DNA from 3 places in the Luteimonas sp. YGD11-2 genome. Region 2 is predicted to be linked to each of the others. Evidence: predicted binding sites of a transcription regulator. Region 2 holds the regulator's gene; each other region holds the start of a gene.
What was found. Region 2 encodes HrcA, which represses chaperone genes, less so after heat shock. Its sites were predicted from a motif close to TTNGCACTCNNNNNNNNNGAGTGCNAA; they were not measured.

Region 1: rpoH (RNA polymerase sigma factor RpoH) is a predicted target of HrcA. The motif match lies at 1,448-1,474, and genes of this name have one in related genera.
Region 3: groES (co-chaperone GroES) is a predicted target of HrcA. The motif match lies at 2,053-2,079, and genes of this name have one in related genera.

Annotation. Positions count from the first base shown of each region.
Region 1 is NZ_CP035376.1:2,994,742-2,998,014, forward strand. Features, by position in the region: gene zupT (zinc transporter ZupT) at 1-491, shown strand, start outside; gene rpoH (RNA polymerase sigma factor RpoH) at 559-1,437, opposite strand; gene ung (uracil-DNA glycosylase) at 1,620-2,378, opposite strand; gene ERL55_RS13825 (response regulator) at 2,401-3,273, opposite strand, start outside.
Region 2 is NZ_CP035376.1:1,758,757-1,762,029, reverse strand. Features, by position in the region: gene recN (DNA repair protein RecN) at 1-896, opposite strand, end outside; gene hrcA (heat-inducible transcriptional repressor HrcA) at 1,005-2,066, shown strand; gene grpE (nucleotide exchange factor GrpE) at 2,221-2,712, shown strand; gene dnaK (molecular chaperone DnaK) at 2,836-3,273, shown strand, end outside.
Region 3 is NZ_CP035376.1:542,415-545,687, reverse strand. Features, by position in the region: gene groL (chaperonin GroEL) at 16-1,656, opposite strand; gene groES (co-chaperone GroES) at 1,716-2,006, opposite strand; gene ERL55_RS02445 (acyloxyacyl hydrolase) at 2,210-2,698, opposite strand; gene cutA (divalent-cation tolerance protein CutA) at 2,830-3,165, shown strand; gene ERL55_RS02435 (protein-disulfide reductase DsbD) at 3,165-3,273, shown strand, end outside.

The DNA.
Region 1 (3,273 bases), 1.2 Mb from region 2:
CGTTCTTCCGCGAACACAACCGCGAATACATCAAGCGCGTCGGCCTGCTGACCGCGATCGCGATCACCGCGCACAACTTCCCGGAGGGCCTGGCCACCTTCTTCGCCACCGTCGGCGATCCGGCCGTCGGCCTGCCGCTGGCGCTGGCGATCGCGATCCACAACATCCCCGAGGGCATCGCCATCGCGGTGCCGGTGTACTACGCCACCAACAACAAGTCGCTGGCGTTCCTCGCCTCGCTGCTGTCGGGCATGGCGGAGCCGATCGGCGCGATCCTGGGCTACGTGCTGCTGGCGCCGGTGATGTCGGAGGCGGTGTTCGGCGGCGTGTTCGGGGTGATCGCCGGCATCATGGTGTTCCTCGCGCTCGACGAACTGCTCCCCGCCGCCAAGCGCTACGCCAAGGGCCACGAGACCGTGTACGGGCTGGTGGCGGGCATGTCGGCGCTGGCACTGAGCCTGGTGCTGTTCAAGTGGGGCACGTCCCCTTAACCCACGCGACCGGCACCAACGAAAAAGGCCCGGATCGCTCCGGGCCTTCTGGCAGCCACCGCGCGGCTCAGGCCGCGAACAGCGCCTTCATCTTCTTCAGCGCGTTGGCTTCCACCTGGCGGATCCGCTCGGCCGACACGCCGTACTCGTCGGCCAGCTCCTGCAGGGTGATCCTGGCATCCGGATCCAGCCAGCGGCGCCTGATGATGTCGCGCGAACGCGCATCCAGCCCGGCCAGGCCCTCGCGCAGCAGGGCGAGCTGGTTGTCCTCGCTGTCGGCGCGCTCGTAGGCCTGCGCGGGATCGGCGTCGTGCGCCATCAGATACCCGGCCGGTGCCGGCGGCGCGCGCTCGTCATCCTCGTCGGCGCTGGCATCGAAGCCGATATCGCGCCCGGACAGCCGCGACTCCATCTCCAGCACCTCGCGCTCGGAGACGTTGAGGTCCTTGGCAACCGCGCTCACTTCGGCCGCGTTCAACCAGCCCAGGCGCTTCTTGCTCCGGCGCAGGTTGAAGAACAGCTTGCGCTGCGCCTTGGTGGTGGCGACCTTGACGATGCGCCAGTTCTTGAGGATGTACTCGTGCATCTCGGCACGGATCCAGTGCACCGCGAACGACACCAGGCGCACGCCGACCGCGGGGTCGAAACGCTTCACCGCCTTCATCAGGCCGATGTTGCCTTCCTGGATCAGGTCGCCCAGCGGCAGCCCGTAGCCGTTGTAGCCACGCGCCACGTGCACCACGAAACGCAGGTGCGAATGCACCAGCTCGCGGGCGGCGTCGAGATCCTCGTTCTCGCGGTAACGGCGTGCCAGCGCCTGCTCGTCCTCGACCGACAGCACCGGGATCTGGTGTACGGCATTGACGTAGGCGTCCAGCGAACCGAGCGCACTGGGGACGGGGAGATTGTTGGCAACCAAGGCGTTGGCAGTCATCGTCTGGCTCATGGACCTCATGTTAGCAGTCGGGCTATTGGACTGCCGGGTACAGGAAAAGTTCCTCTGTTCCGCCGGTGGAACGGCGTTATCGAGCCAACAAAGGGTGTTCCGGAAGCACAGGACGGTAACGGATCCACCTTCAACAGGACGTGGACAGCGGGCAATCCCGCCCGCAACCGTGCAGGCGGCAGTCAGCCGGGGACGACGGCATCCAGCTGGGCCCGCGGCGGCAGGCGCCAGTCGATCGCGCCCAGCCCGCGGCGGCGCAGGTAGTCGTTGGCGGCGGAGAAATGCCCGCAGCCGTTGAACCCGCGGTGGGCCGACAGCGGCGAGGGGTGGGTGCTGCGCAGCACCTTGTGCCTGCGCGGGTCGATCACCCGCCCCTTGGCCTGGGCGTAGCTGCCCCACAGCATGAACACCAGGCCGTCGCGCTCGCGGTTGAGGGTTTCCACCACGTGGTCGGTGAAGCCTTCCCAGCCGCGTCCCTGGTGTGCGCCGGCCTTGCCATGCTCGACCGTCAGCACCGCGTTGAGCAGCAGCACCCCACGCTGCGCCCAGGGCAGCAGATAGCCATGGTCGGGGCGTGGCAGGCCGAGGTCGCGCTCGAGTTCCTTGAACATGTTGAGCAGCGACGGCGGCACCGGCACCCCGGGCGGCACCGAGAACGCCAACCCATGGGACTGCCCGGGGCCGTGGTAGGGATCCTGGCCGAGGACCACCACCTTGACGTCATCGAAGGGCGTGGCCTCGAAGGCGGCGAAGATCCGCGGGCCGGGCGGGTAGATTGCCGCGCCCGCCGCCCTGCGTTCGCGCAGGAACGCCGACAGCGCCTGCATGTCCTCGCGCAGCAGGTAGTCGCCGATGCGGGCTTTCCAGGACGGGTGCAGACGGATCCGCGAATCCGCGTCACTGTGGGGCGCCCCCGCGGCCTGCGTCGGGAGGTCGTCCACCGATGCGTTGCGTGTCACCGCCTCAGCCCGCGGTGGGCGCCGGCGCCCCGCGTCCCTGCGGCCCTGCCCCGCCCAGCCGGGCCAGCCGCAGCTGAAACAGCGCCTTGGTGACCAGCAGCCGTTCCTCGATCGGCTTGAGCACCAGGTCGTTGGCGCCGTCGCGAAGCAGCGCCATCTGGTTGACCCGGTTGTCGTCACCGGTCATCACCAGCACCGGCAGCCGCCGCTTGCCGTAGCCGAGCTCGCCGCGCACGGCCTGCAGCAGGTCGCGGCCGCTGAGTTCGCCCTTCAGGTAGACGTCGGTCAGCAGCAGGTCGGCGCCGGGCGCATCGGCGCTGTCGCGGCGCTCACGCAACCACTCGATGGCTTCCTCGGCGCTGATCAGGTGGATCACCTCCATGCCGTGCGACTGCAGCATGCGCCGGGTCGCCAGCGCGACGGTGCGGCTGTCCTCGACATAGAGCACGCGGGCCCCGGGGATCGCCTGCGGCATCACGTAGCCGCGCACGAACGTCGCCAGCGCCTGGTGGCCTTCGCCCTTGTCGAAGTAGTCGGTGACGTCCTCGGTGAAGCGGCGGCGCTCCAGGTGCGCCTGCGCCTCGGCCGAGACCACGATCACCGGCACGTATTTCTGCCCGGCGGTCTCGCGCACCGCGCGTGCCAGTTGCTGGCCATCGCCATCGGGCAGCACCAGCGAGGTGGTGACGAGGTCCACCGGCGCCGCGGCCAGCGCCTCGCGCGCCTCGGACAGGCCGGCGCAGGCAACCACCTCGACGTTGGGCACCTCCTGCCGCAGCACGTCGCCGATCAGCCGCCGCACCAGCTTCGAGCCGTCGACCACCATGATTCGCGGGGTGTCGCTCACCAGATGACGCAGGTCGGGGGCAGCGGGATG
Region 2 (3,273 bases):
TCGAGCTCGGCGTAGCGCTCCGGGTCGATGTCGAGATCGTCGCGCACCCGCTGCAGCAGCAGCTGCGCCTCGTCGAGCTGGATCGTTGCCGCCTCGAGCATCGCGTCCACCTCGGCCAGGCGTGGCTCGTCGCGATGCAGGCGTGCGAGCTCGCCGCGCAGCCGCTGCACGCGTCCGGTCACGGCGTCGTCCTCGCCAAGCCCCGCCAGCACCGTTTCGCAGGCGGCGATCAGGCCGGCGGCATTGGCCTGGCGGCGGTGTGCGGCATCGAGTTCGGCGAGGGAGGCGGCATCCAGCGGTTCGCGTTCGAGTTCCGCGAGCTGGTGGGCCAGCCAGTCACGCCGCTCGCCGGGGTCGCCCAGGCCCGCAAGGCGGTCGCGCTCGTCGAGCAGTGCCGACCAGGTGCGCGCGGCCTCGGCCACCGCCTGCAGTGCGCCGGCATGGCGGCCATAGGCATCGAGCAGGGCGAGCTGCGCGCCACGTGACAACAGCGCCTGGTGCTCGTGCTGGCCATGGATCTCGACGAGGTGACCCGCCAGCGCGGCCAGCTGCCCGAGCGTGGCCGGGCGGCCGTTGATCCATGCCCGCGAACCGCCATCGGCGCGCAGCGTGCGCCGCAGCTGGCAGGCATCGCCATCGTCGAATTCCTCGGCGATCAGCCAGGCGCGCGCGCCGGCCGCATCGGCGAGGTCGAAGCTGGCGGTGAGTTCGGCGCGGTCGGCGCCATGTCGCACCATGCCGCTGTCGGCGCGCAACCCGGACAGGAACCCGAGCGCATCGACGAGCAGGGACTTGCCGGCGCCGGTTTCGCCGGAGATCACGGTGAGGCCGGCACCGAACTCCAGCTCGCTGGCGGTGGCGACGGCGAAATTGCGGATGGCGAGGTGGGTCAGCATGCGCGGATTGTGCAGGGCGGGAGGGTTGCGGCCAACAATCTCGGCGATCAGCGGCGCAGCGGCTGAGACGCGCTTGCGTGGGCGCGGGGTGCGCCGTATACCGGGGCCATGAGCCGCAAGCACACGCCCCCGTCCGAACTCGATGCCCGTTCACGGCATCTGCTGCGCACATTGATCGCCCGCCATATCGAGAACGGCGAGCCGGTCGGGTCGCAGACGCTGGCCCGCCACGCCGGGCTGGACGTGAGCCCGGCGACGATCCGCAACATCCTCTCCGACCTCGAGGACAGCGGCCTGCTGACCGCGCCGCATACCTCCGCCGGGCGCGTGCCCACCGCGCAGGGCTACCGGGTGTTCGTCGATTCACTGCTGCAGCTGCGGCCGCTGCCCGAGCACGAGGTCACCCACCTGCGCGAACAGCTGCCCGCCGGCGGTGGCACCCAGTCGCTGCTGGGCAGCGCGTCGGAGCTGGTGTCGGCGATGACCCGCTTCATGGGCGTGGTCAGCGTGCCGCGGCGCGAGCAGTTCGCCTTCCGCTACATCGACTTCGTTGCCGTCGACAGCCAGCGGGTGATGGCAATCCTGGTGTTCGCGGACAACGAGGTGCAGAACCGCCTGATCCAGGTGCGCCGGCCCTACGAGGCGTCGGAACTGGAGCAGGTGGCCAACTACCTCAACGTCAACTTCGCCGGTCGCGCGGTGGCCGACATCCGCGCCACGCTGCTGCGCGAGATGCAGCTCACGCGCAGCCAGATGGAGAGCCTGATGGCGCGCACCGTCGAGCTTGCCGAGCAGGCCCTCGCCCCGGAGGAGGGCGACGACATGCTGATGGCCGGGCAGGCCCGGTTGATCGGGGTGCAGGACCTCTCGGATCTCGACCGCCTCCGCGAGCTGTTCGATACCTTTTCGCGCAAGCGCGAGATCCTGCAGTTGCTCGAGCGCACCGTGCGCGCGCCCGGGGTGCGGGTATTCATCGGCGAGGAAACCGGGCTGGCCCCTCTGGAAGGGGTATCGCTGGTGACCGCGCCGTACGCGGCCGACGGGCGCGTGCTCGGGGTGCTGGGGGTGATCGGGCCGACGCGGATGGCCTACGACCGCATCGTGCCGGTGGTGCAGGCCACCGCGGAAGCACTGGGTGCGGCGCTGGAGCGCGGTGGCAGGTCGCCGTAGCGGGGGCTGCGGGACGGCACCGACACACGATTGCAGGCGGACGGCACTTGAATCCGCGCCGGGCAACCCCATTGCTCCGGCCAGCGGCGGCCAGTCGACCGCCACGGACATGGAAATGACCCACGAGAGCCACCCCGACACTCCCGACCCCACGATGCAGCCGCAGGACGACGCGTCGGCATCGCCGCAGGCCCTGCTCGAAGAACAGGTGCAGCTGCTGCAGGCCGAACTCGAGCAGCTGCGTGCGCAGTCCCTGATCGAGCGCGCGGACCTCGAGAACCAGCGCAAGCGCATGGCGCGCGAGGTCGAAGCGGCCCGCCGCTTCGCCAACGAACGCCTGCTGGGCGATCTGCTGCCGGTGTTCGACAGCCTGGATGCAGGCCTGGCCGCGGCCGGCGCCGACAGCAGCCCGCTGCGCGAGGGCCTGGAACTGACGCTGCGCCAGCTGCTCAAGGTGGCCGGCGACAACGGCCTGCAGGTCGTTGCGCCAGCGGGGCAGCCGTTCGACCCGGAACGCCACCAGGCGATCAGCCAGACCGACGCCGGCGAAGTGCCTCCGGGCCACGTCGCCCAGGTGTTCCAGAAGGGCTACGTGCTCAACGAGCGCCTGCTGCGCCCCGCGCTCGTCGTGGTGGCCAGGGACTGACGCCGGCGCGCCTGCGCATCGCGGTGGCCGCTTGAACGGCACACCGCCGCCCCCAGATATCACGCATCGGCGGCCGCGTGCCGCCCCCAGACACATCGAATACGGATCCAGAGGGAACCACTCATGGCAAAGATCATCGGCATCGACCTCGGCACGACCAATTCGTGCGTGGCGATCATGGACGGCGGCAAGGCCAAGGTCATCGAGAACAGCGAGGGCGATCGCACCACGCCTTCGATCGTCGCCTACACAAAGGATGGCGAGGTACTGGTCGGCGCATCCGCCAAGCGCCAGGCCGTCACCAATCCGCACAACACCTTCTTCGCGGTCAAGCGCCTGATCGGGCGCAAGTTCACCGATGCCGAAGTGCAGAAGGACATCGGCCTGGTGCCGTACAAGATCGTCCAGCACGACAACGGCGACGCCTGGGTGGCCACCAACGACGGCAACAAGCTGTCGGCGCAGGAGATCTCCGCGCGCATCCTGGAGAAGATGAAGAAGACCGCCGAGGACTACCTGGGCGAGAAGGTCACCGAGGCCGTGATCACGGTGCCGGCGTAC
Region 3 (3,273 bases), 1.2 Mb from region 2:
CGCGGTGGCGCTGGATCAGAAATCCATGCCGCCCATGCCGCCCATGCCACCGCCGCCCGGCATCGCCGGCTCTTCCTTCTTCGGAAGCTCCGCCACCATCGCCTCGGTGGTGATCATCAGGCCGGCGATCGACGCCGCGTTCTGCAGCGCGGTGCGGGTGACCTTGGTCGGGTCCAGGATGCCGAACTCGACCATGTCGCCGAACTCGCCGTTGGCGGCGTTGTAGCCGAAGTTGCCCGAACCGTCCTTGACCTTGTTGACGATCACGGAGGGCTCTTCACCGGCGTTGGTGACGATCTCGCGCAGCGGTGCTTCCATCGCACGCAGGGCGATCACGATGCCGTGGTTCTGGTCTTCGTTGGCGCCACGCAGGTTCTCGATCGCCGCCTTGGCACGCAGCAGGGCCACGCCGCCGCCCGGGACCACGCCTTCCTCGACCGCTGCACGGGTGGCGTGCAGGGCGTCTTCGACGCGCGCCTTCTTTTCCTTCATCTCGACCTCGGTGGCAGCGCCGACCTTGATCACCGCAACGCCGCCGGCCAGCTTGGCCACGCGCTCCTGCAGCTTCTCGCGGTCGTAGTCCGAGGAGGTCTCCTCGATCTGCGCCTTGATCTGCTTGATGCGGGCCTCGATGCCACCGGTTTCGCCGGCGCCGTCGATGATGGTGGTGTTTTCCTTGGTGACCTGGATCTTCTTGGCGCGACCGAGGTCGTTGATGGTCGCCTTCTCGAGCGACAGGCCGACTTCCTCGGAGATCACGGTGCCGCCGGTGAGCACGGCCATGTCTTCCAGCATCGCCTTGCGACGGTCGCCGAAGCCCGGGGCCTTGACGGCGCAGACCTTGACGATGCCGCGGATGGTGTTGACCACCAGGGTCGCCAGCGCTTCGCCCTCGACTTCCTCGGCGACGATCAGCAGCGGCTTGCCGGCCTTGGCCACGCCCTCGAGCACGGGCAGCAGGTCACGCACGTTGGAGATCTTCTTGTCGTGCAGCAGGATGAAGGGGTCGTCCAGCTCGGCCGACATCGACTGCTGGTTGTTGATGAAGTACGGCGACAGGTAGCCGCGGTCGAACTGCATGCCCTCGACCACGTCGAGCTCGTTGTCCAGGCCCGAACCTTCCTCGACGGTGATCACGCCTTCCTTGCCGACCTTCTTCATCGCCTCGGCAATGATGTTGCCGATGACTTCGTCGGAGTTGGCCGAGATCGTGCCGACCTGGGCGATCGCCTTGTCGTCGGCGGTGGGCTTGGAGAGCTTCTTCAGCTCTTCGACGGCGGCCTTGACGGCCTGGTCGATGCCGCGCTTGAGGTCCATCGGGTTCATGCCGGCGGCGACCGCCTTGGAACCCTCGCGGATCAGCGCCTGGGCCAGCACGGTGGCGGTGGTGGTGCCGTCACCGGCGTTGTCGGAAGTGCGCGAGGCGACTTCCTTGACCATCTGCGCGCCCATGTTCTCGAACTTGTCGGCGAGCTCGATCTCCTTGGCGACGGACACGCCGTCCTTGGTGATCGTCGGCGAGCCGAAGCTCTTCTCGAGCACGACGTTGCGGCCCTTCGGGCCGAGGGTCGCCTTGACGGCGTTGGCAAGCGTGTTCACACCGCGCAGCATCTTGGAGCGCGCGTCTTCGCCGAAGCGGATTTCCTTGGCAGCCATGACTCTTTACCTCTGAATGTCTTGGGTGGAATTCGTGGGAGTGGAAAGAAGCGCCGCGATCAGCCGAGGATCGCGAAGATGTCGTCTTCCTTCACCACCAGATAGTCGGTGCCGTCGAGCTTGACCTCGGTGCCGCTGTACTTGCCGAACAGCACCTGGTCGCCGGCCTTCACCTTCGGCGCCCGCAGGTTGCCGTTGTCGAGCACCTTGCCCTCGCCCACGGCGACGACCTCGCCCTTGATCGGCTTTTCGGTGGCCGAATCCGGAATCACGATGCCACCGGCCGAGACTTTCTCTTCCTCGGTACGCTTGATGACCACGCGGTCGTACAGCGGCTTGATATTGCTCATGTCAATCCTCTTAAGTGATTGATTGGGTTGAAGAATGGCGGCGATCTTAGCACTCGCACTCGGAGAGTGCCAAGGCCGCGGGCGGCAAAGACCCGGCAAGCCGGGCACGGACCAGAAGTTGGGGGCCGTTCAGGGCCTTTCAAGGGGCCCGATGGAAATTTCCGTCGCCCCCGGCCGTGGACGGACGCGGGCCTGGACCCGGCTCAGAAGCGCCAGGCCGCCACCACCATCGTCTCGCCGTCGTTGGGCTGGTGGATGCTGGCGTTGGAGATATGCCGCGCCAGCACCGAGAAGCGCTCCCAGCGCCAGCCGATGGTGCTGACGAACTGCGGGTCGCCCGACAGCGCGTCGGTGTAGCCACTCTGCACGCCGATGCCGAAGCCCAGCGTCAGTCCGTTGTCGGTGCGGTCGTAACGCAGGCCGGCGTGGCCGACGGTGACGTCGTCCTCCAGGTCGTACGCGGTGTCGTCGCGGCCGGGCACGTGGATCACACCCAGTTCCCAACGCAGCAGTGCGTTGTCGAGGCCACGCAGCTCCGGCAGCCACGCCGCGGCGATGACCGGGGTGACCTCGTTGTCGCGCGTCCACGACGCGCCGGCACTGAGCTCGAACTGGGATTGCGCGGCGGCGGGAAACACGGCGGCAGCTGCCATCGCGATGGCGCACAGCGCCGGAAGGCGGATCCTGGACATGGGCGGGGGATTAGTGAACCGGGGAGTGCAGATTGTAGATCCTGCCGTCGTGAGCGCGCGGCGACGGGCGCGCCGTGCTTAAGCGGGCGGCGCATGGGCGTGGGCTACCCTATGCGGCCCACCCGTTGCGCCTGCCTGCCGTGTCCGTCCTGCTCTGCCTGTCCACCTGCCCGGATCGTGCCACCGCCGACCGCATCGCCGACGCCCTCGTGGGCGAGGGCCTGGCGGCCTGCGTGACGCTGCTGCCGGGTGCGCGGTCGGTCTATCGCTGGGAGGGCCGTGTCGAGCGTGGCGAGGAAGTGCAGTTGCTGATCAAGACCACCCGGGCGGCGTTCGCCGCTCTACGCGAGCGGTTGTGCGCGCTGCACCCGTACGAAGTGCCGGAACTGGTCGCCTGCGACCTGGTCGACGGCCTGCCCGCCTATCTCGACTGGATCGTGCGCGGGACCGCGGGGCCGGCATCCTGATGGGTATCGCGGTCTGGTGGCGCGCACTCGCGCTGGGCGCGCTCGCAGTCGTGGCGGGCGGCGCGCAGGCAGCGGTCGACATGGACGACCTCCTGCCGGTGGACGAGG